Regions from separate parts of the Rhodoferax fermentans genome, predicted to be linked through region 1. Evidence: predicted binding sites of a transcription regulator. Region 1 holds the regulator's gene; the other holds the start of a gene.
What was found. Region 1 encodes LexA, which represses DNA repair genes until DNA is damaged. Its sites were predicted from a motif close to ACTGTATNNNNATACAGT; they were not measured.

Region 1 (14,764 bases):
CTCCCCCGTCGCCGCAACACGCCAGCACGGTGCCAGCCAGCCAGGAGTTGGAGCGTGCAGCGCTTATTTGCCAACGCTCCAAAGCTGCTGTGGTATCCATGTTTCAAGAGGCACGGATGGGCAGAGCAGTCGATGTGGGTGGCGCACAGCAGTTGGTTGAAGAGATCTCTGCCTCGATTGCACGCAACCCTGGGGCCATCATCAGCCTGGCACGTCTCAAAACGGCGGATGACTACACCTACATGCACTCGGTGGCAGTGTGCGCCATGATGGTTGCATTGGCAAAGCAGTTGGGGTTGGATGACACTCAGACGCGGCTGTGCGGGATGGCGGGGTTGTTGCACGATATGGGCAAGGTGGCCATGCCGATCAATGTGCTCAACAAACCTGGCAAGTTGACCGATGCCGAGTTTGAAGTCATACGCTCCCATCCCGCCGAGGGCTACAAGATACTCACCGCCAGCAGTGCTGTAGATGCAGTGTCACTGGATGTGGTGCTCCATCACCACGAAAAAATGGACGGCAGTGGCTATCCTAAAGGGTTGACTGGCGACGGCATCAGCCTGTATGCCAAGATGGCTGCGGTGTGTGACGTTTACGATGCCATCACCTCTAACAGACCTTACAAATCTGGCTGGGATCCGGCAGAGTCCTTACGCCGCATGGCCGAATGGAGTGGACACTTTGACCCCAAGGTGTTTCAGGCGTTTGTCAAAAGCATGGGCATTTATCCGGTGGGTTCGCTGGTGCGTTTGAAGTCCGGACGCATTGGGGTGGTGATCGAGCAGTCACCCAAGTCACTCACCATGCCCATCATCAAAGCCTTCTTCTCCACCAAATCCAATATGCGTATCGTGCCGTGCGTGGTTGACTTGTCGCACCCAATGACGCAGGAGAAGATCATCAACCGCGAAGACCCGGCACAGTGGAACTTTCTGGACCTCAATGCTTTATGGTCAGGGCTCAGTCATCTGTCACGTTAAGGCTGACTGACTGCTGTGCGTGATCTGGTTCACTGGCGCACAGTTTCTGAGCCTCCGGGTTGCATGCTGCCTCACATGGTTAGCAAGCTTGGTGTTCCGACGAGTTGGGGTGCGTCTTGGTTGATGTCGTTCAATTTGAAAGTAGCCACCAGCGTGGACAGCACTTGGGCCTGTTCGCGCATGCTTTGAGCCGCAGCGGCAGATTGCTCCACCAAGGCGGCATTTTGTTGTGTCATTTCATCCAGATTGGCAACAGCCGCATTAACTCCTTGAATTTCACGATCCTGCTCTGAAGACGACCTCGATATGTCGGCCATGATATCGGTCACGCGCTGAACCGACGCGACGATATCTTCCATGGTCTGACCTGCATCGGTGACCAGGCGCGTGCCAGCGTCAATGCGTTCCACACTCGCACCAATGATCCCTTTGATTTCCTTGGCTGCTGCTGCCGAACGTCCGGCCAAGCTGCGGACCTCGCTGGCAACCACCGCAAAGCCGCGTCCTTGCTCACCCGCACGCGCAGCTTCGACTGCCGCATTCAAGGCCAGGATGTTTGTCTGGAAAGCGATGCCATCTATGACACTGATGATGTCGCTGATCTTCCTGGAACTGACCTGGATGTCGTTCATCGTGCTGACCACCTGGGCCACCACTTGGCCGCCACGTGCGGCCACCTGACCAGCGGAGGCCGCCAGTTGGTTGGCCTGTTGTGAGGCTTGCGCTGATTGGCGCACCGTGGCCGTAAGTTGGTCCATGCTGGAGGCCGACTGTTGCAGCTGGTTGGCGGTCAGTTCGGTTCTGACGCTCAAATCCTGATTGCCACTGGCGATCTCAGCGCTGGCGGTGGCAATACTGTCTGTGGTGTTGCGCACTTGCCCGACCAACTGGGTGAGTGCAGTCTGCATGTCGGACAAGGACAGCAGCAGGTGCGTGGTTTCGTCGTTTCCGCCTGTGTCGATCTGTTGCCGTGTCAAGTCGCCAGTGGCAATGGCGCGTGCCATGCGTTCTGCTTGGTCAATCGGGTGGCAAATGGAGTTCATGTTGGCCAGCGTCAGAGGAATGATGATGGCCAGTACCAACAACGTCATGCCAACGATCAGCCAGATCACCTTGTTCAGGGTCAGCTGCAGTGCTTGCTGGTTGGTTTCTGTGGCAGTTTGCAGCTCCGAGGCCAATGCGGTCAGGCTGGCATTGGCTCGGTCAATGATGGGCTGTAGTTTGCCAATGGTGGCTGCTGCGACCTGTGCAGAGGGGAAACCCATGTTTTCAAGCTGTGTCGCCATGGGGGCAAATTCGGTCTTGAACTGCTGCATGTCGTTGAGGATCAACGTTAACTGTTGGCGTTGTTCCTCTTCAGGAAGCAAAGGGGACAGTGTTTGCGCTGACTTCTCGATTTGTGCATAAGCGGCTGTCCAGGCTTCCTTGTGTTTTGAGGCTTCGACCGAGTTTTCATACTGGATCACCATGTCTTTTTCGTTGATTCGCAAGTCACGCATGGCCTGTTGCAGGCGTCCCACCTCGGTCATGGAAGTGACGTCACGGGTAACCAGATGGACGGTGATGCTGTTGGCGTACAACTGAGCAGCGATGCCAATGCCACCAATCAGGCACAGTGCGGTACTCACCATGCCGATCGCACCCCACATACGCAGGCGGATGCTCAGGCGTCGCATCAATAACTCGAATTTCATTGGGTACTCCGAAAATAGAAGAAACGAAGCATGGCTGAAAGCAATAGCTGTGCCGCCCAATCGATTGGCCTCAAACCAAGGCAACAAGAAACGAGAACTTCAGATGTGTTCAGCCTCAGTCTGGCTCCGGTACGACAACAGCGTCAGGGTATTCTGCGTGACTTTGGCCCGCCCGCACAACAGCTATTTTTTTGATGGGTTGGCAGCGTATCTTTTCTGAAAGTCGCTGCTTGGCACAGTCGTGGGGAAACGGCTGTGCAGGTGTTCAGCGCCTGACCTGCAGTGCGCCGGGATTCACGATGTTGGTAGGGCGGCCCTTGATGAAGTTCACCACGTTGTCGAACGCGGCGCCGAAATACATTTCGTAACTGTCGAGTTCGACATAACCGATATGCGGTGTACACACACAATTTTCCAGACGCAACAGAGCGTGGCCTTGCAGAATCGGCTCAGACTCGTAGACATCCACCGCAGCCATGCCAGGGCGGCCCCGGTTGAGTGCACCCAGCAACGCATCGGGCTGGATCAGCTCGGCGCGTGAGATGTTGACCAGCAGCGCGGTCGGTTTCATTCTGGACAAATCTTCTGCACTGATCACACCCGTGGTGTCTTCGTTCAAGCGCAGGTGCAGGGACAACACATCACTTTGCTCAAACAATTCCTCTCGGCTGCTGGTGACCTCAAACCCGTCGAGCACGGCGCGCTCTCGTGACGGAGCCCTGCCCCAGATCAGCACCCGCATGCCAAAAGCCCGTCCATAACCCGCGACCAACTGGCCAATGCGGCCATAACCCCAGATCCCAAGCGTGCGCCCTTTGAGTGTGGTGCCCAGGCCGAAATTGACCGGCATGGCACTGGACTTCAAACCAGATTGTTGCCATGCGCCGTGTTTGAGGTTGCCGATGTATTGCGGCAGGCGGCGCATGGCCGCCATGATCAATGCCCAAGCGAGTTCGGCGGGTGCCACCGGTGAGCCGGTACCCTCGGCTACCGCGATACCGCGCTCGGTACAGGCACTGACATCCAGATGGGTGCCGACCCGCCCCGTTTGTGCCACCAGCTTGAGCTTGGGCAACTTTTCAATCACGGAACGAGACAAGTGGGTGCGCTCACGGTTGAGCACAATCACATCGGCGTCTTTGAGTCTGACCGTCAATTGCCCCAGTCCTTTGACGGTGTTGGTGTACACCTTAGCCTGAAGTGGCTCCAGCTTGGCTGCACATGCCAGCTTGCGCACCACGTCTTGGTAATCGTCCAGAATCACAATATTCATGCCACCGATTGTGCCTCGGCGGGGACAACCTGATGGAATCAGTGATCCTGAATTACCAACTTTTACCCGCCTGGCCAGCTGCGCCGGCAGCGTGTCAGCCAGGCCTAGTGTTGCAGTGCCTCACGGGCTGCCAGTCGGTCAAGTTCGGCACACACGTCGGCCATGCGCCCGGAAATCCGCAACCGTCCTGACTGGCTGGGATTTTGGCCTGACTCCATCACCTGCAGCACCCGCACGGGGCGACTGGATCGCACCGGTTGCTTGTTGGCCTCTGTGGTGTGGGTTGGAGTGTCCGATGTGCTGGCATCTGTCCGGGTGAGTGCGGCGGCTCTTTCTGAGGTTGTGCTTGGCACGGACCCCCGTGGCAGTGGTTGCCCTGGCTTGGCCATCAGCCACTGCCAAAGCACCTTGAACGATTGCAAAACAGACGATGTGGTGGATGCGTGGTTCATGGTGCGTGCTTTCACAGAGGTGGTTCAGGGGTGAAGTGCAGGGTGGAGGAGCGGGTTCACATCAGCATGGTGTTGCGGATCAGGCCCACGGCCAGGCCTTCGATCTCGAACGGCTCACCGGGTTCAACCACAATGGTCTGGTAGTCCGGGTTCTCTGGGTGCAGTTCGATGATGTTTTTGTTGCGCATGAAGCGTTTGACGGTGACCTCTTCACCGAGACGGGCGACCACGATCTGGCCATTTTTGGCATCGCGGGTGGTCTGCACGGCCAGCAAGTCGCCGTCCATGATGCCGGCGTCTCGCATGGACATGCCACGCACCTTGAGCAAATAGTCCGGCTTGCGCTGAAACAGGCTGTTTTCGACGTAATAGGTTCTGTCCACATGTTCTTGTGCGAGGATAGGTGAGCCCGCAGCCACCCGGCCAATCAATGGCAAGGCCAACTGGGCCAGCGCCGCCAGGGGCGACGCCAGCTGGGCGTGGCGTGACTCGTTGATGGAACGCAAGTCATCACTGCGCAGCCGGATGCCACGTGAGGTACCGCTGACCAGCTCAATCGCACCTTTGCGGGCCAGTGCCTGCAAATGTTCTTCGGCCGCGTTGGCGGATTTGAAACCCAGCTCTGCAGCGATCTCGGCGCGTGTAGGTGGGGCACCTGTGCGTGTTATGGCACTCTGGATAAGATCCAGGATCTGTTGCTGGCGGTCGGTCAGTTTGGGACGGGTGAGCATGGTGACTCCTTGTGGGTGGTACTGTTTTCTTATCCAGTAACTGTATTTTTAATCAGTTTTTGAAAGTGTGCAAGTGGTATCTGAATTAATTCCCAAAAAAATGGTGGTGCTGGGCACGGGCGGCACCATTGCCGGCACCGCCAGCAACCCGGCCGACAACATTGGCTACACCGCCGCCCAGGTCGGCGTGGCGCAGTTGCTGGCGGCAGTGCCCGCCCTGAAAGCTGTGTTAAGCGACCATGACTTGGTCAGTGAGCAGGTAGCTCAGGTCGACAGCAAGGACATGCGCTTCGACGTCTGGCTGAGCTTGGCGCAACGGGTGGCCCACCACCTGGCGCAGGCCGATGTAAGCGCGGTGCTCATCACCCACGGCACCGACACGCTGGAAGAAACCGCTTATTTTTTACACGCTGTCTTGCCTGCGGCGTTGATCAATGAGAAGCCGGTGGTGCTGACCTGCGCCATGCGACCGGCCTCGGCGCAGTCGCCGGATGGCCCGCAAAACCTGATGGATGCGGCGGCCGTGGCCCTGACGCCCGGCGCCCATGGGGTGGTGGTGGTGTGTGCGGGCACGGTGCACAGCGGCTTGGACGTGCAAAAGGGACACACCTACAAAATAGATGCTTTCAACTCCGGTGACGCAGGCCCGCTGGCGTACGTGGAGGAAGGGCAGGTCAGGATGGTAAAAAATTGGCCTCTAGCCCTTATGGATAAATGGCATGTAGCTATCAAAGATATACCAGATGCAGCGCTCTGGCCACGTGTCGAGATTGTGATGAACTATGCCGGTTGTGGGGGTGAGGTGGTGGATGCCTTGCTGTGCCCACGTGAAGGTGTGGCGCCACTGCGTGGCCTGGTGGTAGCTGGTACTGGCAACGGCACGATGCACCACGATCTGGAAGCAGCGCTGCGCCGCGCGGTGTTGGCCGGGGTGAAGGTGGTGCGCTCCACCCGCTGTGCCCAGGGCCGTGTGTTGGCGACCACCCAGAGCGAATTTCCCCATGCGCAGGGGCTGTCTCCCGTCAAAGCACGGGTGGCCTTGCTGCTGTTGCTTCTGGGCGCCTGAAGTCGGCTCTGGGGCGGCTTTGGGTGGTGGAGCCCGCCGACTGAATCTGCACGCTTACTGGTTTTGCTGCGTCGCCGCCAGGAGTTCGGCCGTCCTCGTGCCAAGGGTTTGTACCAAGCCTGTGACGAACCTGGGGACATTCAAATCAGCAGGACCCATAAACACCTCGTTACCGTAGGTGGTGTGCAAGGTGTTTTTAAAAAATATATAATTTTGATAAATAATGTAGTTTTGCGCTGCTCGCGTCAGATGATGAGATGGCTCAGGCAGCAACAGTGCGTAGCAGCACAGTGGACACGGTGGTCTCTCCAGCTGACTTGCAGGAATTGGCATGCCGCAGGTGTCTGGTTTTCCCGCAGCGCGTGAGGATGAGGGCATCGATATCCTGCAGGGGCACGGTATCCGCTGCCTTCAACCCCTCAAGCATCTGGCCATTGCACCGGTACACATGCCCGGTGAGGCCTACCTGCTTGGTGTGAGTGTGTCGATCAGTCTGAGTTTTGACGAGCGGGCCTTTGGGATGGTGGAGAACACGGTGTCTGACCGGATCACCTTTGCGCCGGTGCGCCTGCCAGGCGCAGCCAGGGGGGCGGTGTCGAGTTTGCTGAATTGAGCTGTTATATGTCGTTTAACACAAGGGGAAAGCCATGGATTTTTTAAACCACCTGAAAATTGCCACCCGCCTGAAGGTGATTTTGGGGTTCATGACCGCCATGCTGTTTGGCATTGCGGGACTGGCCCTGTGGCAAATGGCGGTGATGAGCGCCTCCACACATCAGATCACCACCAACTGGATGCCCAGTGTGGAGTTGGTCAACAGGATGAACACCGCCACTGCCAATTTCCGTGCGCAGGAATTCAAACATGTGCTGAGCACCGACGCTCAGGAAATGGCTGACGTCGAAAAGCGGATGGCTGAGTTAAAAGCAGGCTTTGACAAAGACCACGATGCCTATGTCAAGCTGATCAGCAGTGAGCAGGAGCGCAAGCTGTACGACAGTTTTGCGACCGACTGGAAACTTTATTTGCAGGTACACGATCGCATGATTGAGGCCTCGCGCAAGAACGAGAATGATCAGGCCAGAACCTTGATGAATCAGGAAAGCAGCCCTGTTTACCGCCGTTTCTCGGATACCTTGAACAAACTGGTGGAGCTCAATCACGACGGTGCAGTGGCTGAAGGCCAGCGCAGTGATGCCGCGGACATTTTTGCTCGCAACATGATGATCGGCGCCGCCCTGGTGGGCCTGGTGCTGGCGTCGATTGCCGGTCTCTGGCTGATTCGCTCCATCACCGGACCGCTGACCCAGGCGGTGGAAGCTGCAGGCCGTGTGGCTGCCGGTGACCTCACTGGCAAGATCAACATCACCTCCCAAGATGAAACGGGTCTGGTCCTGCAGGCACTGGATCGCATGCAAACCGCCCTGATTGGTGTGGTCTCTACGGTGCGCACTGGCTCCGATTCGGTTGCTACCGCCAGCTCCGAAATCGCCCAAGGCAACAACGACCTGAGCCAACGCACCGAAGAACAAGCCAGCGCCCTGGAGGAAACAGCCGCTTCCATGGAGGAACTGTCCTCCACCGTCAAACAGAACGCCGACAACGCCCGTCAGGCCAACCAACTGGCCCAAAACGCCAGCTCTGTGGCCATCAAGGGCGGTGAAGTCGTCGCACAGGTGGTGGACACCATGAAAGGCATCAACGAAGCTAGCCGCAAGATCAGCGACATCATCAGTGTGATCGACGGCATCGCCTTCCAGACCAACATCCTGGCATTAAACGCTGCGGTGGAAGCCGCAAGAGCTGGCGAACAAGGCCGGGGCTTTGCGGTGGTGGCCAGTGAAGTGCGCAGCTTGGCAGGCCGCAGTGCTGAAGCCGCCAAAGAAATCAAGACCCTGATCAGCACCAGTGTCGAGCGGGTCGAACAAGGTACAGCCCTGGTCGACCAGGCCGGTACCACCATGACCGAAGTCGTGGCCTCCATTCGCCGGGTCAACGACATCATGGGTGAGATCAGCGCCGCCAGCACCGAACAAAGCCAGGGTGTGGGCCAGATAGGGGAAGCCATCCAGCAGATGGACCAGGTCACCCAGCAAAACGCAGCCCTGGTGGAAGAGATGGCCGCAGCGGCCAGCAGCCTCAAGAGCCAGGCGCAAGACCTGGTGGGCACTGTGGCAGTGTTCAAACTTGCGGCGGGACAGGATCACGGTTTTTCGGCACCCGCAGCACGCACCAGCGCGGTGGTCAGTGCACCCAAGGCGATGACCCCGGCCAAGAAGGTCGCTGCCAAGACAGCACCCCAAGCTGCTGCCTTGAGCCACAGCAGCGCAGCCAAGGCGGGCGGTGATGAGTGGGAAAGCTTTTGACATCTGACTGTGATCTCAGGCCATGGCTAGAGGTCTGAGTCGCTTGGAAGCCAATTATTGAAAAGTCAGAGTGCTGCAAATGTTGTAGCTCTGCGCCGCTTGGCTTGAATTTCAAGCCAAGGCGGCATACGCTTGTGTTGGTATTTGCGCACCGCAAGCTTTCAGAACTTGTAACTGCTTCAGTAGCCTGAAGGGAGAAAGACATGGACAACGCCACTTTGGCCAAGGACACACAGCAGACGGAATTGGTTGCCATGGTGGCGGCCATCCACCGGGTTCAGGCCATCATCGAATTTGATTTGCAGGGTCGCATCCTGCATGCCAATCAGAACTTCCTGAACACGTTTGGCTACACCGAAGAGGAGATTGTGGGCCAACACCACCGTGTGTTTTGTGACCCTGCCTACACCCGCACCTCGGACTACCTGATGTTTTGGGAGCGTCTGGGCAAAGGTGAATTTGATGCGGGTGAGTACCTTCGGGTCAGCAAGACGGGTAAAGACGTGTGGATACAGGCCTCTTACAACCCGATTTTTAATCCAGAGGGTGTGCCGATCAAAGTGGTCAAATTTGCCACCGACATCACTGGGGCCAAGCTTCGCAACGCCGAGTTTGAGGAAAAAATTCAAGCGCTTTCACGCTCACAAGCCATCATCGAGTTCGACATGCGTGGCCATGTATTGCAGGCCAACGCCAATTTCCTGCGCACTTTTGGCTACACCGCCGAGGAAGTTGTTGGGCAGCACCACAAAATGTTCTGCGACCAGGCCTTGCTGACGTCGGTGGCTTACCGCCATTTCTGGGCTGACCTGGCTGAGGGCAAATTCCAGAGCGGGCGGTTTAAGCGGTTTGGCAAACATGGGGCCGAAGTGTGGATCCAGGCCACCTACAACCCGATTTTTGACCTGAAAGGGCATCCCTACAAGATCGTGAAGTTCGCCACGGACATCACCGAGCGGGTCAACGCTGAGGTCCAGGTTCAAGAGAAGATCGCAGCCATCACCTCGGTGCTCGATGAGCTGTCCGCCTCCATCGAGCGTATCTCCCAGAATTCGAACGAGTCCAGCAAGCTGGCTCAGCAAACGCAGCAGGATGCCAGTGAAGGCAGCCTGTTGCTGGCCAAGTCCAGAGAATCCATCGCGCAAATTCAGAAGTCCTCGCAAAGTGTGCAGGATATTGTGGACACCATTGGCGAGATCGCCAGCCAGACCAATTTGCTGGCCTTCAACGCGGCCATCGAAGCTGCGCGCGCCGGTGAACATGGTTTGGGTTTCTCGGTGGTTGCCGATGAGGTGCGCAAACTCGCTGAAAAGTCGGCCTTGGCCGCGCGCGAGATCGCCAAGCTGATCCGTGAAACCGTGCAACGGGTGGATGATGGCGGCCATGTTTCCGCGCAGGTGGAGGTAGCCTTCGACAAGATCGTGACCTCGGTGGGCAGCACCTCCACATCGGTCGGTCTGATCACCGAGGCAACGGCAGAACAGGCCAATGCCACCCGCAATGTGAGCACACTGTTGGCCGAGTTGCAACAACGCATTCAGGTTCCCTGACCGCTGCGGAACCACCTTGTCCGGTTTTCGCACGATGAACAACAACATCGACATTGCCCTGTTTGAGGTGGCCGAGCAGTGTTTTGGTGTGCCTTGTTGCCACGTGGTGAATGCCCTGGTAGAGCCTGCGGATCTCACCCGCATTCCCCGTACCCAAGGCGCCTTGTACGGCGTTGTTTCGCACCGTGGCCAGATGGTTCCGGTGATTGATTTGGCGCAGTGGATGGGCCGCCCGGCCACCCATCCAGGCCAGGCAGTGCCCATGACACTGTTGGTGCTCAGGGCCAACAGCAAGTTGCTCGCAGTCCGGGTCGATGCGGTCAAAGGGCTGCTGCGTACCACAGACGATGCCGTGCACCCGGTGTGCCATGACCGTGATTCGACCGAGCTGTTTCACAGCGTGGTGGAGGTGGGCGGCGGCAAAGCCCCCTTGGCGCTGCTCGACCCGTTGCGTCTGGCGGCGCTCACACACATCTGGAGCGATGTGCTTGGACCCGGGGGCACAAGCGGGCAAGAGGTGCAAGCGCTACCTGGTCGTGATGTCGACCTGAAGCCAACCCCGGTATGCGCTGTGCTGCGTGTGGGCGGCCAACTGCTGGCACTGCCTGCCGAAGTGATTGGAGAAGTGGCCATGCCCTTGCCGATACAAGCCATGGCAGGACTTGGTGGTGGCTTTCTTGGCATGGCGCGCTGGCGTGACCACGATGTGCCGGTGGTTGATCTGAGCCAGATGCTGGGTTTGCCTGCCCTTGACCGCGCGCAACCGTCCTGGCTGCTGGTGCTGAGTCTGGCAGACCGCCAACTGGCTTTTGGTGTGCAGGACCTGGTCTCGGTCGGATCGTTTCCAGCGGCCTCGGTGCAGACGGAGGTGGCGTTGAGCAGTGCCCTGCAGGCCGTGGCCAGCGGCAGTCTGCTGGACGCTGAGGGTGCGCGCATCTACCTGCTGGATGCCCAGAAACTCATCGATTTGGTTCCCCTGAGCCACGCCATTGCCAAGGCCAAGTCGGCGCAACGTCAGAGTGCAGTGTCTCCTCTGTTGATCAAGAACCACAGCGCAGCGAGTACCGGGTCATGGGTGGTTTTTCACAGTGGCCAGCTCTGGGCTGCGCCCATGCTGCAGCTGCGCGAAATCATCCGCCCCAGCGACAGCCTGCGTCAACAGCTGCGTGAACACCAGACTTTGCCAGGCGCTCTGGAGTGGCGCGAGCAGTCTCTGCCATTGGTGGACATGCGTTTGGCGCAGGGCCAGGCTGCGTCGCAGGACAGCGCTGAGCTGCGAATCATGGTTCTGCAGGCGGCAGTGGGCCTGCGCGCTGTGCTGGTTGAGCGTGTGGTGGAACTCATTCCCGGGCACGCTGGCAGCCGGTTCAGCTTCCGGGTGGGGGGCTCGGAGGTTGACTCGGTGTCGGTTGGCACCGGGTCTGAGCACAGAAGCTACCGGGTTTTTGAGGCCAGCCGCCTCTTTGGCGAGGCATAGGCCATAAAAAAAGCCTGAGGCCCAGGCAGGGCATCAGGCTGTGGGGAGCCAGGGCAAACAGTGTTAGCTGGCCAATGCGGCAAACGCCCGGGCCGTGATGTCCTCAACGCTGCCGGTGCCGCTGATGGCGCGGTATTGGGGGGCGGCTGCGGGCTCGCTTTTGGCCCAGGCCGAGTAGTAGTCCACCAGCGGACGGGTCTGGGCGCTGTAGACCTCCAGGCGTTTCTTGACGGTTTCTTCCTGGTCGTCGGCGCGTTGCACCAGCGGCTCACCGGTCACGTCGTCCACACCGGCCACCTTGGGTGGGTTGAACTTGACATGGTAGGTGCGGCCAGAGGCCGGGTGTGAGCGGCGGCCACTCATGCGTTCGATGATGGCGTCAAACGGCACGTCGATTTCCAGCACGTAGTCGAGTTTGACACCGGCGGCTTTCATTGCGTCAGCTTGCGGAATGGTGCGCGGGAAGCCGTCGAACAAAAAGCCGTTGGCGCAGTCGGCCTGGGTGATGCGTTCCTTGACCAGGTTGATGATCAGGTCGTCGCTGACCAAGGCACCGGCGTCCATGATGGCCTTGGCCTGGATGCCCAGCGGTGTGCCGGCCTTGACAGCGGCGCGCAACATGTCGCCGGTGGAAATCTGTGGAATGCCGTATTTCTGGCAGATGAAGGTGGCTTGGGTGCCTTTACCAGCGCCAGGTGCGCCCAACAAGATCAGTTTCATGCGTGTCCTCGGGAAGTTATAAAAAAATCAAAACCGTTCTCTGCTCAGTTGGACGGGTCCAAAGCACGAAACGTGGGTGGTTCAGAATAGCATGGGCCAGCTGCCGGATGGCTTACAGCTTGGCCGATGTCTGGTCAAAAACCTGACGCACGCGCGCCAGGTCTTCCGGGGTGTCGACCCCCGCGCCAGGGGCGTGTTCGGTGACGTGCACCACGATCCGATAGCCGTGCCACAAGGCTCGCAGCTGCTCCAGCGCCTCGGTGACCTCCAGCGGTGCCTGCGCCAACTGCGGGAACTGGCGCAGAAAACCCACGCGATAACCATAAATGCCGATGTGGCGCAGTGGCAGCGGGCTGGGCAGCTGGGCCGGATTGTCACGCGGGTAGGGGATCGGTGAGCGGCTGAAATACAGGCCCATGTTCTGCGCATCCAGCACCACTTTGACAAAGTTCGGGTTGTGGAAGTCCGCTACAGTATCAATAGTGTGTGCCGCCGTGCTCATATGGGCTTGCGGCGTATTTTGCAACAAGGCCGCAACAGCAGTGACGAGGGTGGGGGCCATCAGTGGCTCGTCACCCTGGACATTCACCACAATCTCGTCATCGGCCAGACCCAGCAGGCCACAAGCCTCGGCCAGGCGGTCTGAGCCCGAGGGGTGGTCGGCGCGGGTCAGGATGGCATCCACCGCGTGGGCCTGACAGGCCGCCACAATCTCCGGGCTGTCGGTGGCCACCACCACCCGCACCGCTTCCTGCGATTGGGTCAGTGACATCACGCGTTGCGCCACCCGCACCACCATTGGCACACCGGCAATGTCGGCCAGGGGTTTGTTGGGCAGGCGGGTGGAGGCCATCCGGGCCGGGATCAAGACGGTGTAACTCACGGGAAAACTCCTCGGTGCAGTGGTGGCGTGTGGGCTCAGAGCCCGAGTTCTTCGTCGGTGAGTGTGCGGGCTTCGTTTTCGAGCAGGATCGGGATGCCGTCGCGCACCGGGTAGGCCAGGCGGGCACTGCGCGAGGTGAGTTCCTGCGTCTCGCGGTTGTATTCAAGCGGTCCTTTGGTGACCGGGCAAACCAGCAGTTCAAGTAGTCGTGTGTCCATGGCGTGATGATAGCTTCTCAGGGGGGCGTGGCGGGGGCCAACAGGGTGTCAATCCGGCTGTCAAAAGCCTGCCAGGCCTCGTCTGGCAACACCGCCATCAGCGGCACGGCCAAGGCATCGGGACACAGTGGCCACAGCTTGACCGCGTCTTTTTCGGTGCAAATCAGCCTGTAGCCCTTGTATTCATTGGCAGAGAAGCTCTTGAAATCGTAGTGATCCGGCAGCGCCAGCGTGCTCTGCAGTGTCAGACCTAGCTGGCGCAACATGGTAAAAAACACCTCGGGCTGGGCAATCGCGGCCAGCGCCAACAGGGGGGCTGTTGGCTGGCTTGCCAGCTCACGCAGCGGGATCTGGCTGCCGTCCTGCGTCACCGCATGGTCAGCCAGTGTGCGCCGGATGCGAAAACCATCAAACGTGGGCGCTGTGCCTGAACGCAGCACCAGGTCCAGCCGACGTGGCCAGGGTTCGCGCAAAGGCCCCGCTGGCAGCAAAAAGCCGTTGCCGACACCACGCTCATCAAACACACCAATCTCCAGGTCACGGTGCAAGGCCAGGTGTTGCAGGCCGTCGTCGCTCAGGATGATCTGGGTTTGCGGGTGGCGCGCCAGCAAGGCCTGGGCGGCGTGCACGCGTTCCTCGGCCACAAACACCGGTGCGCCAGTGCGCCGGTGGATCAGTGCCGGCTCGTCCCCCACCTCTTGCGCTGCGCGCTGCTGGGTGACTTCCTGGCAACCCGCTAGGCTGCGGCCATAACCACGCGAGATCACACCCACCCGGATGCCGCGTCTCTGCAGGTGCTCCACCAGCGCGATCACCACCGGGGTTTTGCCAGCGCCACCCGCCACCACATTGCCCACGATCACCACCGGCACCGCCACACGCCGTGTCGCCAACAGGCCCGTGTGGAACAAGGCAGCACGCAGCCCAATCAGCAGCCTGTACAGCAGGGACAGCGGCCACAGCGACCAGGCCAGCAGCCCGCGCTGTGTCCAGGCGCGTAACAAGGTCTGCTGCCAGGCAGGGGTGGGTGAAGGGGGCATGGGGCCGACCGTGGGTCTGAGAAAAAAGGGTGTTGTCCAGGCTGCTGCTGGCACCGGCGCACTAGTTGGCGCCGGATGACTGGGTGGCAAAGGTGATGTGGGACAGGCCAGCGCGTTTAGCGGCCTCCATCACCGTGATGACCGACTGGTGGCGCGCCGCAGCATCGGCGTAAATGATCACCACCGACTCTGCACCTGCCTTGGCGCCCGTTTGCAAGGCATCAGCCAATTCCGCCACGCTGCGGCCCAGTACCGGCAGTTTGTTGACGCTGAAGTTGCCTTCACTGCTGACCGACACCAGCACCTCTTTG
Region 2 (14,764 bases), 940 kb from region 1:
GCAGGCAGCGCGCGCCAGAATGTCAGCAGCGCTTCTTGACGGGTGTATCTGTGCACATCATTGGGCAGGTCGCCGCGTTTGGCCAGGATGTGTATCCAGACCATGATCGACAGAGCCATCAGGATGCCAGGGATGTACCCGGCCACAAACAGCACATCCACCGGTGTGCCGCCCGAAATCAGCGAATAAATGATCAAAGCGCCTGAAGGAGGAATCAGCAAACCACAGGGTGAGGCCGCCACATTGGCTGCGGCGCAGATCGGCATGTTGTAGCCCGCCTTGCGTTGCAGCGGCGACATGGTCGAGCCGACACTGGCAGCACTCGCCACAGCCGAGCCCGAGATGGCGCCAAACAGTGCATTGGCCACCACCGAGATCTGTGCCAGAGAACCTGGCAACCAGCCCACCAGCACCTTGGCCAAGTCAATCAGTCGCAGCGCAATGCCACCAGTGTTCATGAGGCCACCGGCCAGGATGAACAAGGGAATGGCCACCAGCGTGAAACTGTCCAGGCTGGACGCGACCCGCTGGGCCGACACGATCAAGGCGGTGTCAATCGACGGGGTCACGGTGAACAGCGCCAGCACCGTACCAATGCCGATGCAGAAACTCACCGGCACACCAAAAAACAGAAGCAGCGTGAACACCACGCCCAGAATCATCAGCGCGTTCATGCGGCCAACTCCTTGTTCACATGTTCAATCGCTTCTTCCACTTCATTGGCGCGCCTGAAGCTGGCGGGGTTCACAAGAATCGCAATCTCGTAGAACACGATGCATGCCCCCGCGATCGGAATACAACTGTAGACGTAGCCCATCGGTACCTCCAGCGTGGCAGAGAACTGCTCCACCTGAAAGGCGCGCAGCACCAGTTTGAGCCCGCCATACAAAAACACCGTCGCCGAGAAGGCCAGCACCAGGGCTGCCACAGCACGCATGTGGGTCAACAGGGCCTGGCCCTGCAACTTTTCGGCCAGCATGTCGTAGGCCATGTGCTCCAGCCTGCCGCAGGCGTAAGCCGTTCCGAGCAGGCTGAGCCAGATCACTGCAAACCGTGATACTTCCTCCGTGAAGATGGACGGGTTACCCAGCGCGTAGCGGCTGATCACCTGCCAGATCACACACAGCGCCAGCACGGTGAAGGAAATGATCAAACCCGCCTGTAATAGGCGGTCGATCACGGTTCGTAGCAATCTCATCATGATGTTTCTCTGAGTGGTTTACCGAGTGGCTGCAATCTGATCGAGCAAACCTGCGATACGTGCGTTTTTGCGCTCTTCATCCAGCATCGGCTTGACCTTGTCCACAAACGGTTGTTTGGCAGGTGTGCTGAACTTCACGCCCATTTTTTCTGCAGCAACCGCTTCGGTCTTTTCGGCTTCAGCCCACAGACCACGCTGGTACACAAACGATTCGTGGGCGGCGGAGCGCAGCGCATCTTGCAAAGGTTTCTTCAAGCTGTCCCACTTGGCGGTAGAAATCACCAGCACATCAGGCACCATCTGGTGTTCGGTCTGCGAGAAGAACTTGCTGACTTCACCGTGGCGGCCAGTGGTCAGGGCGGTGACGTTGTTCTCGGCACCATCCACCACACCGGCTTGCAGCGCGGGATACACCTCACCCCAGGCCATGGGTGTGGGGGATGCACCCAGCGCTTGGATCATTTTGATCGTGGTTGGGCTTTGTTGTACGCGGATCTTCATGCCTTTCAGATCATCAGGCGTGTTGATGGCTTTTTTGGCGTAGAAGCTGCGAGCACCCGAGTCATAAAAGGTCAGGCCGATGAAGCCGCGGCTCTTGGAGGCGTTCAGGATGGATTCACCCACCGAGCCGTCGAGCACCTTGAAGAAGTGCTCTTTGCTGCGGAACACGAAGGGCAGGTTGAACACCTTGTATTCCGGGGCAAAGGTCTCCAGCGGCGAGGCGCTGGCCTTGGTCATCTCGAGAATGCCGTTTTGCACCTGTTCCAGCGTTTCACGTTCCTGGCCGAGGGTGCCGTTGGGGAAAATCTTGATCTCGAGTTCGCCGTTGGACTTTTGCTTGGCCAACTCGGCAAAACGCACCATGGCCAGATGCACCGGGTGTTTGTCATTGAGCCCGTGTGCCAGCCGCAGTGTCTCGGCCCAGGCGCCGCTGGTGCCAAGTCCAACCAGCACCAGGGTGGCAGCAAGTTTTGTCAGTTTCATCGCAAAATCTCCTTCGTGATAAGCGCCCGTGGGCGGGGTTTGGGAAAGGGTAAAAATCAATTGGGGCCGGATGTTGGCCAGTGTTGTTGGCACCAGCTCGCCACCTGCTGGCGCTCTGTCTCAGTCAGGTGCAGGCCCAGTTTGCTGCGCCGCCACAACACGTCGTCGGCGCAACGCGCCCACTCATGCTGGTGCAAATAGTGCAGTTCAGCCTCGAACAGGCCTGGCGCGACTTGTTGGCCCAAATCACCGGCCTGCAAGAAGGTCTGCAGCCGTGAACCATAAGCGCGCAACCAGCGTTGCAACAGCGCAGGGGGCAGTTCCGGGTGCTGGCGTACCAGCATCTCCAGCGCGTGTGGCATGTCCTTTGCGGAACCGGCTGGCAGCTCAAGTCCTTTGCACAGGTCGGCACCCGGCAAACTGGCGTGCGCGGTCCAGGCGGCATGGCCTGCACCCAATGCGGCACAGAGGCGGTCGGCAGCCTCTTCGGCGAGTTTACGGAAGGTGGTGATCTTGCCGCCCCACACCGACATCAGAGGGGCGGCCTGGGTGTCGAGCTCGAGTTCGTAGTCGCGTGTAACGGCCGAAGCGTCGGTGCCTTCTGCCGCATCGAGTAGGGGCCTGACGCCGGAGTAACTCCAGACCACATCCTGTTCGCGCACGGGTTTCTGAAAGTAGCGGCTGGCCTGCTCACACAGGTAACTGATTTCGTCCTGGTCAATACGCACGGCATCCAGGCCACCGTGGTACTCGATGTCGGTGGTGCCGATCAGGGTGAAGTCACGCTCATAGGGAATCGCGAAGATGATGCGCCGGTCGGCGTTCTGGAAAATGTAGGCGTAAGGGTGGTCAAACATTTTGGGCACCACAATGTGGCTGCCCTTGACATGCCGCAACGAGCGCACCGCTTTGTGTTGTGCGCTGTCACGCAGGAACTGGCTGGCCCAGGGGCCGGTGGCGTTCACCACCGCGCGGGCCTGAACGGGCTCGATGTGCCCATCCCGATGACGCAAGTTCACCTGCCAGCCGGTGTCTCCCGTGCGTTGCACCTGGGTCACCTCGCAGCGGGTGCAGATGCGGGCGCCGTGTTCGGCCGCATCCATGGCCAGCAGCACCACCAGGCGCGCATCATCGACCCAGCCGTCGGAGTACTCAAAACCCTGTTTGAAACGGCTCTGCAGTGGTGCACCAGCCGGGTGTTGGCGCAAATTCAAGCCGCTTGAGCTGGGCAGCAGCTCGCGCCGTGCCAGATGGTCATACAGGAACAGGCCGATGCGGATCATCCAGGCGGGGCGCATGGCAGGGTCGTGTGGCATGACAAAACGCAGCGGCCACATGATGTGGGGGGCGCTGCGCAGCAAGACCTCACGCTCGGCCAGGGCCTTGCGCACCAGCCCGAACTCATAGTATTCAAGGTAGCGCAGGCCACCGTGGATCAGTTTGGTGGAGGCTGACGAGGTGTGTGCGGCCAGATCATCTTTTTCGGCCAACAGCACCGACAGACCACGACCGGCCAGGTCGCGCGCGATGCCTGCGCCGTTGATGCCACCGCCAACCACCAGCACGTCATAACTGGCTGTGGGAGATGCCCTTGGGTGATCGTTCATGGGTTCGTATAAAATTCGTTTGCGTTCGCTATTGGAGTCATTATTTTAAAAACGAACAATAGGGAAAACCCTAGAGCCTAAAACGAAGCTTTTCAACGATAGTACAGGCCATGGTCTGCGTTCTGGGCTGCTTATGAACTTCAATCCGAATCCTCGTCAGTTCTCGATGCTCAGCAAGGTGCAGGAGCTGGGGTCGGTCAGTGTCGAGGCGCTGGCCGAGCAGTTTGGGGTCACCCTGCAGACGGTGCGCCGTGACGTCAAGCTGCTCTCAGACGCGGGCTTGTTGTCACGGTTTCATGGCGGCGCCCGTTTGCCCAGCTCCACCACCGAGAACATCGCCTACCGTCAGCGTAAATTGCTCAACGATGCCGCCAAACACCGCATCGCCTGCGCCGTGGCCGACGCGGTGCCGGACGGCTGTTCGCTGATCATCAACATCGGCACCACCACCGAAGCGGTGGCGCGTGAACTGCTGCGCCGCAAGGACCTGCGGGTGATCACCAACAACCTCAATGTGGCCACCATCCTGGCGGCCAACCCGGATTTCGAAGTGATTGTGGCGGGGGGCGTGGTGCGTTCGCGTGACAACGGCATCGTGGGTGAAGCCACGGTGGACTTCATCCGCCAGTTCAAGGTCGACATCGGCCTGATCGGCATCTCGGGTATCGAGGCCGACGGCACACTGCGTGATTTCGACTACCGGGAGGTGTCGGTGGCGCGGGCCATCGTCGAGCGCGCACGTGAGGTCTGGCTGGCCGCCGACCACAGCAAATTCAACCGCCCCGCCATGGCGGAGGTGGCGCGCATCGACCAGGTGGATGTGCTGTTTACCGACCTGGCTCCGCCATCACCTTTTGACACACTGCTTGACGAAGCCGGTGTGCGTTGTGTCATCACCCCCTGATCTACTTTTTCTTTTCACGTCACCATGACCTACCTTTTGGCCCTGGACCAGGGCACCTCCAGCTCTCGCAGCATTGTTTTTGACCGCGCCGGTCGTGTGGTGGCCTCGGCCCAGCGCGAGTTGCGCCAGATCTACCCCCAGCCTGGCTGGGTGGAGCATGACCCGATGGAGATCTGGGCCAACCAGCTGGCCACGGCCAAAGACGCCTTGTTGCGCGCGGGCATCAGCGCCTCTGAGGTCAAGGCCATCGGCATCACCAACCAGCGCGAAACCACCGTGGTCTGGAACCGCCGCACCGGTGTGCCCTTGCACCAGGCCATCGTCTGGCAGGACCGCCGCACCGAGCCCGATTGCCAGCGTCTGCGTGACCAGGGCCAGGCGGCCAACATCCAGGAGCGTACCGGGCTGGTGCTGGATGCCTACTTTTCCGGCACCAAGGTGGGCTGGATCCTGGACCATGTGCCGGGTGCACGCGCCGCTGCCGAGTGTGGTGAACTGGCTTTTGGCACCATCGACAGCTGGCTGCTGTGGCAGCTGACCGGCGGGCGGGTGCACGCCACCGATGTCAGCAATGCCTCACGCACCATGTTGTTCAACATCCGTACCGGCCAGTGGGACTCGGAGCTGCTGAACCTGCTGCAGGTGCCACCTCAGTTGCTGCCACAGGTGTTTCCTTCTTCGCATGTGTTTGGCGAAACCGACGCCAGCCTGTTTGGGCAGTCGATCCCGATTGCCGGTATCGCCGGTGACCAGCAAAGTGCGTTGTTTGGGCAGGCCTGTTTTCGCAAAGGCTTGGCCAAAAACACCTATGGCACGGGTTGTTTTTTGCTGATGCACACCGAGTCGCAGTTGCAAACCTCGGGCAACGGGCTGATCAGCACCCGCGCCGCACAAGTGGGCGCTGGCCCGCAGTACGCGCTGGAGGGCAGTGTGTTTATCGGTGGTGCGGTGGTGCAGTGGCTGCGTGACGGCCTGCGTGCCATCGACTCCAGCACGGCGGTACAGGCGCTGGCGCAAAGTGTGCCGGACTCGGGTGGGGTGGTGTTTGTGCCGGCCTTCACAGGCCTGGGCGCACCGTACTGGGAGCCTGAGGCGCGCGGTGCCATTGTGGGTCTGACACGTGGCACCGGCTTGGGGCATATTGCCCGCGCCGCGCTCGAGAGCATTGCCTTCCAAAGCGCCGCGCTGCTGGGCGCCATGGGCCGGGATGCGGCTGCGGGGCAAAGCGCCCCGATCACCGAGTTGCGGGTGGACGGTGGCGCCTGCGTCAACGACCTGCTGATGCAGTTTCAGGCGGACCTGCTCGGTGTGCCGGTGGTCCGGCCCAAGGTGGTCGAGACCACCGCGCTGGGGGCTGCCTATCTGGCGGGCCTGGGCACCGGGGTGTACCAGACGCTGGAAGAGCTGGAATCGCTCTGGCAGCCCGAGCGCACCTTTTTGCCCACCATGTCGCCCCAGCGTGCGGCTGAGTTGATGGCGCAATGGGAACACGCGGTGCGCCAAGCCACCCTGGCTTGAGTTGGCGCAGGTGGCGCAGCCCATGCGCCATTTTAAAATCAATAGCTGCAGGCCCTTTATTCATAAGGGCTAGAAGCCATTTTGAGTGCTATTTCAGCGGGTGTGGCGGTGTTGTTGGTGGTGGTGCTACAGTCCGTGCTCCCCGTGGCTTGATGGCAGCATGGGCGCCCAGACCACCCATGGTGCAGACCGGGCGGCTTGCACCGTTGGTGGCCTCGAACCGAGCAAGCTGCTTGTTCTACCTCGCCCAGGGGGCGCCCCTTCGCGTTCTTTCTGTCACCCAGGCACCGGCCCCGCCGCCGGGCCCCAACTCTTGTTGTTTCTGATGTTGTGTTCTCTCTGTTTATGCGCTGTCTTGCCGGAAGTGGTCTCTGATGAATCCTGACGCACACCACATCTGGCAGGCGCCACGCTGGGCGCTGGCGGTGTTGCTGGCCATGCTGGGCATGCTCGGGCCGTTTTCGATTGACACCTACATTCCCGCGTTTTCGGGCATAGCCGCCTCTCTCAACGCCACGCCGGTGCAGATGCAGCAGACGCTGTCGGCCTACCTGTTCGGTTTTGCCTTCATGAGCCTGTTCCATGGGGCGCTGTCTGACAGCGTCGGGCGCCGGCCGGTGGTGTTGTGGGGGCTGGCGGCTTTCACCTTGGCCTCGATGGGCTGTGCGCTGTCTCAAAGCATCGGCCAGTTGGTGTTTTTCCGCGCGGTGCAGGGGCTGACCACCGGCGCGGGCATTGTGGTGTCACGCGCGGTGGTGCGTGACATGTTCCCGCCCGCGCAGGCGCAAAAGGTGATGAGCCAGATCACCATTTATTTTGGTGTGGCACCGGCGGTGGCGCCGATGATTGGCGGGGTGTTGTTCGCGCACCTGGGCTGGCACAGCGTGTTCTGGTTTCTGACCGGGGTCGGTGTGTTTCTGTGGCTGGCCAACTACCGCTTGTTGCCCGAGACGCTGCACCTGAGCCATCGCCAGCCGCTCAAGATCAGCAACCTGATGCAGGGGTACTGGCAGCTCGGGCGTGATCCGCGATTCTTGTTGCTGGCGTTGGCCAGTGGTGTCCCGTTCAATGGCATGTTTTTGTATGTGTTGTCGGCGCCGGTGTTTCTGGGTGAACATCTGGCCCTGCCGCCCACGCAGTTCTTCTGGTTTTTTGTGCTCACCATCAGCGGCATCATGAGTGGCGCCTGGGTCAGTGGTCGCATGGCCGGGCGGATCAGCCCCAAGCGTCAGATCAAGTACGGGTTCCTGATCATGCTCTGCATGGCAATCATCAATCTGGGGGCCAACATGCTGTTCACCGCGCAGGCTGTGTGGGCGATGTTCCCGATCTCGATATTTGCCTTTGGCTGGGCCATGATGGTGCCGGTGGTGACCCTGTTGGTGCTGGACCTGCACCCGGATCGGCGGGGCATGGCCTCGAGCCTGCAGGCCTTTGTCGGCTCCAGCGCCAACGGTCTGGTGGCCGGGGTGATTGCGCCGCTGGTGATGCACTCCACCGTCGGGCTGGCGGCCACCTCGCTGGCGCTGTTGTCGATTGGCCTGGGGGCCTGGGTGCAACTGCGCCGCCGCTGGGCGAGCATCGGTGCCTGACCCCGGGTCTTGAGGCAGGGCCATGACATGACGCAGATGCTGCCGCTGTTGCTGCTGCTGAGTGCCTCGATGGGCTTGGGCTTGTGGATGGGCTGGCAGTTTCTGCGCCGCCAGGGCAGCAACCCGATCCACATCGGCTTTCACCTGATCCTGGGTGTGGTGGGGCTGGAGATGGTGGTGATGTTGTTGCGCGGTGCACCCGACGGCAGTGTCGCCGCCGCCGGTGCGCTGGGCAAATCGACCGCACTGGTGTTGGCCACGGCGGTCATCACGGGCTTTGCCACCTCGGTGCTGGCACGGCGCTGGTCACGCCAGGGGAGTGCCTGGGTGCTGGCCATCCACGCTTTGCTGGGGTCGACCGGGTTTGTGCTGTTTTTGGCTTGGGCTTTGGATTTGTAGCGCGCGTTGGTTTTCTGGGTGCGAGACACGCACTAATATCTAGGGCATCCCATCACACAAGGAGCCATTGTGGCCACTGACTCTCATCCATGGCGTTTTTTCCGGGCAGGTGGTTTTGACCAGGTGCAACTCGACACAGCGGCCGACCTGCTGGCCCTGACCGAGCTGGACCAGAAACTCTGGGTCGCCTTGTCGTGCCCGGTCAAGGGCATCGAGTTTGACGCCCGCAGCCTGCAGTTCATCGACAGCGACAACGACGGCCATGTGCGGGCGCCCGAGCTGCTGGCCGCCATCCGCTGGGCCCATGGCCGCCTGCTCAACCCCGAGTTGTTGGTGCAAAAGTGCGAGGGTGTACCTATTGCCCAGATTCGTGATGATGACGAATCCGGCAAGTCGATCAAGGCCGCTGCGCTGATGCTGGCGCATCAACTCGGCAAGGGTGAGGCCGATGTCTTGACCGTGGCGGAAGCCAGCGCCGCCCAGCTCAGCCACGCCGCACGTGCGCTGGCGGCGTGGGAAGCCGCCGGGCATGACGCGCTGCCGCTGGGTGACGCCACCGCCGCCGCTCATGCGCTGGTGACCGAGCTCGACGGCAAGGTGCAGGACTTTTTCACGCGCTGCCAGCTCGCCGCTTTTGATGCGCGTGCCGGTGGGGTGCTGAATGCGTCCGAAGACGCCCTCAAGGCGCTGGCGCCCGCCAGCCTGCAGACCGGCAGCCAGGGCATCAGCGACCTGCCTTTGGCCCATGTCACCTCAGACGCTGTGTTGCCCTTGACCCGTGGCATCAACCCGGCCTGGGCAGCACGCATCCAAACCCTGCGCGACAGCGTGGTGACGCCGCTGCTCGGTGCGCAAGACCAGCTCAGCCCCGCTGACTGGCAAAACATCCAGAGCAAATTGGCCAGTTACACCACCTGGTTGGCGGCCAAACCCGACCCCTCGGCCGAGGGCGACGGTGTGCGTGACCTGGAACAACTGGCCCGTTATGTGCGCGACCTGCAGCCGCTGGCCAACAACTTTGTCGCGTTTCGCGACTTCTACACGCGCCAGGGCAAAGCCACCTTCCAGATCGGCACGCTCTACCTCGACGGGCGTTCATGTGAGCTGTGTGTGGCGGTCAACGACGCGGCCAAACATGCCGCGCTGGCGGGCTTGTCCCGGCTGTGCCTGGTGTATTGCGACTGTGTGCGCGGGGCAGACAAACTCAGCATCGCCGCTGCCTTCACTGCGGGGGATTCGGACCAACTCATGGTCGGGCGCAATGGTGTGTTTTACGACCGCCAGGGCCGCGACTGGGACGCCACCATCACCAAAATCATTGACCACCCGATCAGCCTGCGCCAGGCGTTCTGGGCGCCTTACAAACAGGTGGCGCGCGCCGTGGGCAGCCAGATGCAAAAACTCGCTGCCAGCAAAGCCAAAGCGGCGGATGACAAACTGGTGGGTGCGGCCCTGAACGCCAGCACCAAGGCCGCCGCAGGGGATGCCGCCAAGGCGCCACCCCCACCGCCGTTTGACGTGGGCAAATTTGCCGGTATTTTTGCCGCGATCGGGCTGGCGCTGGGTGCGGTCGGCACCATGGTGGTGTCGGTGGTCAGCGGGCTGTTTTCGCTGGCCTGGTGGCAGTGGCCGCTGGTGGTGTTGGGGGTGATGTCGCTGATCTCGGGCCCGGCGGTGCTGCTGGCCTGGTTCAAGTTGCGCGCCCGCAACCTGGGCCCGATCCTGGACGCCAATGGCTGGGCCATCAACGCGCGCGCTCGCATCAACATCCCGTTTGGCACCTCGCTCACACACATCGCGCAGTTGCCCGCCAACGCCCAGCGCAGTCTGAGCGACCCCTACGCCGACAAACCGTCGAGCTGGCCCTACCTGGTGCTGATGCTGGTGGTGGCCGTTGGTGTGATGTGGTTTCTGGGTTGGTTGGGCTAAATCGGCGCTTGCTTCCACCCAGCGGGATGGTGTGACGGCCAGGGTGGCGCCCTGGACCCGGTTTGTATGAAAAAGAGCTGCTATCCCTTATTCGCAAAGGGGCAGTAGCTCTTTTTTTGGTAGTGGCTGTGTGGCCGTTTCGCCTCTGGCTGAGCTGCTTGGCCAGCAACCCAGGCGTTTGTGGCTAGGTTGCGAGCAGGGTTGACGCACCTTAAAATACTGTTCATGCATACAGTATTTGGTGTCTAATATCCCATGGCCCTGTCTTCTGTTTCCACCCTGCTTGAGCGCTTTGGCGACGCCGTGTGGCGCGCTGACGCCCTGGCCGAGGCTGCCAGTGCCGACGGCGGTGTGTTGCCCAGCGGCCATGCGCTGCTGGACGCCCAGCTGCCCGGTGGTGGCTGGCCGCTGGGGGCGCTGAGTGAGGTGCTGCAAGCGCCCGGGGATGCTGCCGAGTGGCGTCTGCTGCTGCCCGCCTTGTCCACGCTGAAGCGCAGCGTGGTGCTGGTGGGGGCGCCACATCTGCCGTTTGGCCCGGCACTGGCGGCGCAGGGGCTGGATCTGCGCCGCCTGGTCCAGGTTCAGGCGGGCACCGTGGCGCAGCGCCTGTGGGCGGCCGAGCAGGCGCTGCGTTGCAGCGAGGTGGCGGCCTTGCTGGTCTGGTTGGCGCAGGTGCGCTCCGAGCATCTGCGGCGCCTGCATCTGGCGGCGCAGGCCCACCGTTGTTTGTTGTGCGTGTTTCGCCCGGCCAGCGCGCAGGGCGAGTCTTCTCCTGCGGTGTTGCGGCTGTTGCTTGGGGCGGCAGCTGGGCCGCCAACCGCGTCAAGCCCGGACGATGACTTGGCAGTGCAGATCCTCAAACGGCGTGGCCCACCGCTGGCCGAGGTGCTGCAGCTGCCAGCCCGGCCGGTGGCGCTGAGTGCGGTGTTGGCGCTCAGCGCTGTGCCGCTGGCGTCTGCAGCCGGCTGGGTTGAACCACCCCGGTCGGCTGTGTCTGCCCCGCAGCTCCTCACCGGGGATACCCCCACACCCTGGCTGGAGCCTGCCTATGCACTGGATCGCCTTGTGGCTGCCGCCTGAGTCCGCAGCCCGGCCTGTGGCGGCCGTGTCACCAGACACGGCGGGGTCACCCGTGGCTGAGGGGGCTGACTTGGCCGACCCACTCACCGCCCTGGGCTGGTGGGCGCTGCAGTTCACCCCCAAGGTGGTGGTGCTGGGCGGCGCGGTGCTGCTGGAGGTGTCAACCAGCACCCGGCTGTGGGGTGGCCAGGCCGCGCTGTTGCGTCATATTTGTGAGTCAAACAAGCCGGTAGCCCTTGTCTACTATGGGCAGGGTGATACATCTTTGGTAGCGCTTGCACGGGCGCAGCAGCCGCCACAGCCGCCGCTGATGCCCGACCAGTTGCCGCTGAGCAGCCTGGCAGCGGCCCAACCGCATCTGGCCACGCTGGCGCGCCTGGGTTGCCGCCGCTGGGGCCAGTTGCGGGCCTTGCCGCGTGCCGGTGTGGCACGGCGTTTTGGTGCGGCGCTGGTGGATGCGCTCGACCAGGCCTACGGCTTGCGTCCGGATGTCTACCCCTGGCTGAGCCTGCCCGAGGTGTTTGAGGCGGCGCTGGAGTTGCCCCAGCCGGTGGACAGTGCGCTGGCCTTGTTGTTTGGCGCGCGCCGCCTGTTGGCACAACTGCAGGTCTGGCTGCAACTGCGCCAGCGCGGTGTGCTGGCGGTGGAGCTGGGCTGGTTGATGGATGTGCGCCGCAACACGGCGACACAGGGGACATTGGTGTTGCGCAGCGCCGAGGCCAGTGCCGACACCAGCCACCTGCTGCGCCTGCTGGCCGAGCGCCTGGGTCAGCTCACGCTGCCCGCGCCGGTGTTGTCGCTGCGCCTGCGCTCGCTCGAAACCCAGGCGTTGCAGGGGCAAAGCGCCAGCCTGCTGCTTGAAGACCAAGCCCAGGGCGACAGTCTGGCGCAGCTGCTCGAGCGTCTGAGTGCGCGACTCGGTGCCCACCAGGTGCTGCGCCTGGTGCCGCAAGCCGACCACCGGCCCGAACAGATGCAGCGCTGGCGCCCAGCGGCTGGTGATGCATCGGCGGCCATCATGGGCCAGCATCGGGCACCCAGGAAAACTTCTGAAAAGATAGCGATCAGCCCTTGTGGTACAAGGGCTGGAGGCCAAAATAGCTCAAGCATGGCCGATAAGAGAGCCCCTGTGCCAACGGGGTGGGCCACGGCCCTGTACCCCACCTGGTTGCTGGCTGAGCCCTTGCCACTGCGGGTGGTCCAGCAGCAGCCGCATTACCAGGGGCCGCTGACCCTGCTGGCGGGGCCGCAGCGGTTGGAGGCCGCCTGGTGGGCGGTGTTGCGGCCAACCGGGCCATCTGCTGAGCGCCCTGACCCCGGGCCACACCCTCAAGCTGCTGGCGAGGCACCCCCGCCCTCTGGCCCCGTTGTTTTGCGCGACTACTTTGTGGCGCGCAGTCCCAACTCACCCCTGTTGTGGATCTACCGCGAGCGGCTCAGCAGTGCGGCACCCGCCTGGTTTTTGCATGGGGTGTTTGGCTGACTTGGCCGGGAGGCTTTCGCCCCAGCCACGGGTTTGGGTGTTTTTGATCTTTGGCCAAATTTAGGTCTAACTTAGGCCTTGTTTAGCCTAAGTGGTGATCCTATGATCGATCAGAGCCTCACAAGAATGGGGCCAGAGCCGATAGGAGACAAACTTTGGCACACTGGGACACACTGTCTGTTGACGAGATCAGCATCCTGCAAACCATTTTCTGGTCGGCGGGTGTGTCTCGGTATGAACTGTCGCATCAGCTGGCCTATTCAAAAAGCAAGACCAACAGCCTGGTGGCCTCCCTGCTCGATCAGGGACTGCTGGACGAGGTGGGGCTGCTCAACTCCAACGGCGGACGCCGCGCCGAGACGCTTCAACTCAGCGGCGGGCTGGGTGTGTTGTTGTGTGTCGACCTGGGCGCCACCAGCCTGGATCTGGCGGTGATGAAACCCGATTTGACGGTGTTGGCCCAGATTGCTGAACCCCTGGATGTGCGGCGCGGCCCAGGTGATGTGATGTCACGGGTGCGGGTGCTGATGCGCCAGATGCTGGCCCAGTGCGGCGCCACCGCCAAGCAGGTCATCGGTATTGGTGTGGGGGTGCCGGGGCCAATCGACTTTGAGAGTGGCCAGCTGGTCAATCCACCGCTGATGCCCAACTGGGACGGCTTTTCGATCCGCGACTACCTGCGCGAGGAATACAGCGCCCCGGTGTTTGTGGACAACGACGTCAACCTGATGGCGCTGGGTGAGTTGTGGCGCTTGCAGCGCAGCCTGCAGAATTTTCTGGTCATCAAAGTGGGCACCGGCATTGGCTGCGGCATCGTCTGCCATGGCGAGGTGTACCGGGGGGCCAATGGCTCGGCCGGTGATGTGGGCCACATTTGTGTGGATACCGCCGGGCCGCGTTGCCACTGCGGCAACCTGGGCTGTGTGGAAACCATGGCCGCTGGCCCGGCCATCAGCCGCTTGGCGACCGAGGCTGCACAGTCGGGCCAAAGTGAGCTGTTGGCGGTCTGTCTTGCCGAAAAAGGGCACATCACCCCCGAAGATGTTGGCCAGGCCAGCCGCAACGGTGACGCAGCTGCCAACCACATCATCCAGCACACCGGCAACCTGATCGGGCAGATGCTGGCGTCCGTCGTGAATTTTTTCAACCCCTCACATGTGTTCATTGGGGGTGGCATCACCCGCATCGGCCCGCTGTTGCTGGCCTCGGTGCGTCAAAGTGTTTACCAGCGTTCACTGGCCTTGTCGACCCGGCATCTGGAGATCCAGTACACCCCGCTGGCCGAGCAGGCCGGTCTGGTGGGGGCGGGGGTGCTGGCCATGCAGGAGACGCTCAAAAGCAGGGGGAAAAGCGCATGAGTGTGGATGTCGAGTTTGACCAGGTGGTCAAACAATTTGGCCCGGTGCAGGTGCTGCATGGGGTGAGTTTCAAACTGCAGGCCGGGCGCACCGTAGGCCTGATTGGTGAGAACGGCGCTGGCAAGTCGACGCTGATGAAAATCCTGTCTGGCTTTGAGTCGATCAGCAGCGGCAGCCTGCGCATCAACGGCCAGCCGATGGTGTTTGCCAGCTCGCGCCAGGCCGAGGAACAGGGCATTGTGCTGATCCACCAGGAGTTCAGCCTGGCCGACGACCTGACGATTGCCCAGAACATGTTTCTGGGCCACGAGAAAAAACGCGGCTGGCTGCTGGATGAGGCCAGCATGCAGGCCGAGGCCGCCCAGGCCATCGCCCAGGTCGGTTTACAAGCCGATGTCAATACCCGGGTGCGTCACTTGATCGTGGCGGAAAAGCAGCTGGTGGAGATTGCACGCGCCCTGTTGCGCCGGGCCCGCCTGCTGATCATGGATGAGCCCACCGCCACCCTGACCCCGGGCGAAACCAAACGCCTGTTTGCGCTGATGGCGCAGCTCAAGGCCGATGGTGTCACCCTGGTCTATATCTCACACAAGCTTGACGAGGTGCAACAGGTGACCGACGAGGTGGTGGTGATGCGCGACGGCCAGTTTGTGACCCGCGAAGACACAGCCAAATTAACGCGCCAGCAGATGGCCAGCCTGATGGTCGG

Region 2: the regulator LexA is predicted to act here: its motif matches at 10,353-10,370, upstream of imuA (translesion DNA synthesis-associated protein ImuA).

The regions. Positions count from the first base shown of each region.
Region 1 covers NZ_MTJN01000002.1:393,371-408,134, reverse strand. The annotation lists gene RF819_RS01975 (cyclic di-GMP phosphodiesterase) at 1-983, shown strand, start outside; gene RF819_RS01970 (methyl-accepting chemotaxis protein) at 1,055-2,677, opposite strand; gene RF819_RS01965 (D-2-hydroxyacid dehydrogenase family protein) at 2,943-3,950, opposite strand; gene lexA (transcriptional repressor LexA) at 4,459-5,133, opposite strand; gene RF819_RS01950 (asparaginase) at 5,234-6,199, shown strand; gene RF819_RS01945 (hypothetical protein) at 6,531-6,812, shown strand; gene RF819_RS01940 (methyl-accepting chemotaxis protein) at 6,847-8,565, shown strand; gene RF819_RS01935 (methyl-accepting chemotaxis protein) at 8,769-10,115, shown strand; gene RF819_RS01930 (chemotaxis protein CheW) at 10,132-11,592, shown strand; gene adk (adenylate kinase) at 11,656-12,312, opposite strand; gene kdsB (3-deoxy-manno-octulosonate cytidylyltransferase) at 12,425-13,195, opposite strand; gene RF819_RS01915 (Trm112 family protein) at 13,231-13,413, opposite strand; gene lpxK (tetraacyldisaccharide 4'-kinase) at 13,431-14,453, opposite strand; gene RF819_RS01905 (ExbD/TolR family protein) at 14,515-14,764, opposite strand, start outside.
Region 2 covers NZ_MTJN01000002.1:1,328,891-1,343,654, reverse strand. The annotation lists gene RF819_RS06565 (TRAP transporter large permease) at 1-674, opposite strand, end outside; gene RF819_RS06560 (TRAP transporter small permease) at 671-1,201, opposite strand; gene RF819_RS06555 (TRAP transporter substrate-binding protein) at 1,220-2,185, opposite strand; gene glpD (glycerol-3-phosphate dehydrogenase) at 2,242-3,792, opposite strand; gene RF819_RS06545 (DeoR/GlpR family DNA-binding transcription regulator) at 3,926-4,696, shown strand; gene glpK (glycerol kinase GlpK) at 4,721-6,214, shown strand; gene RF819_RS06535 (multidrug effflux MFS transporter) at 6,589-7,806, shown strand; gene RF819_RS06530 (hypothetical protein) at 7,834-8,205, shown strand; gene RF819_RS06525 (hypothetical protein) at 8,275-10,134, shown strand; gene imuA (translesion DNA synthesis-associated protein ImuA) at 10,390-11,214, shown strand; gene RF819_RS06515 (Y-family DNA polymerase) at 11,183-12,697, shown strand; gene RF819_RS06510 (ROK family protein) at 12,853-14,055, shown strand; gene RF819_RS06505 (sugar ABC transporter ATP-binding protein) at 14,052-14,764, shown strand, end outside.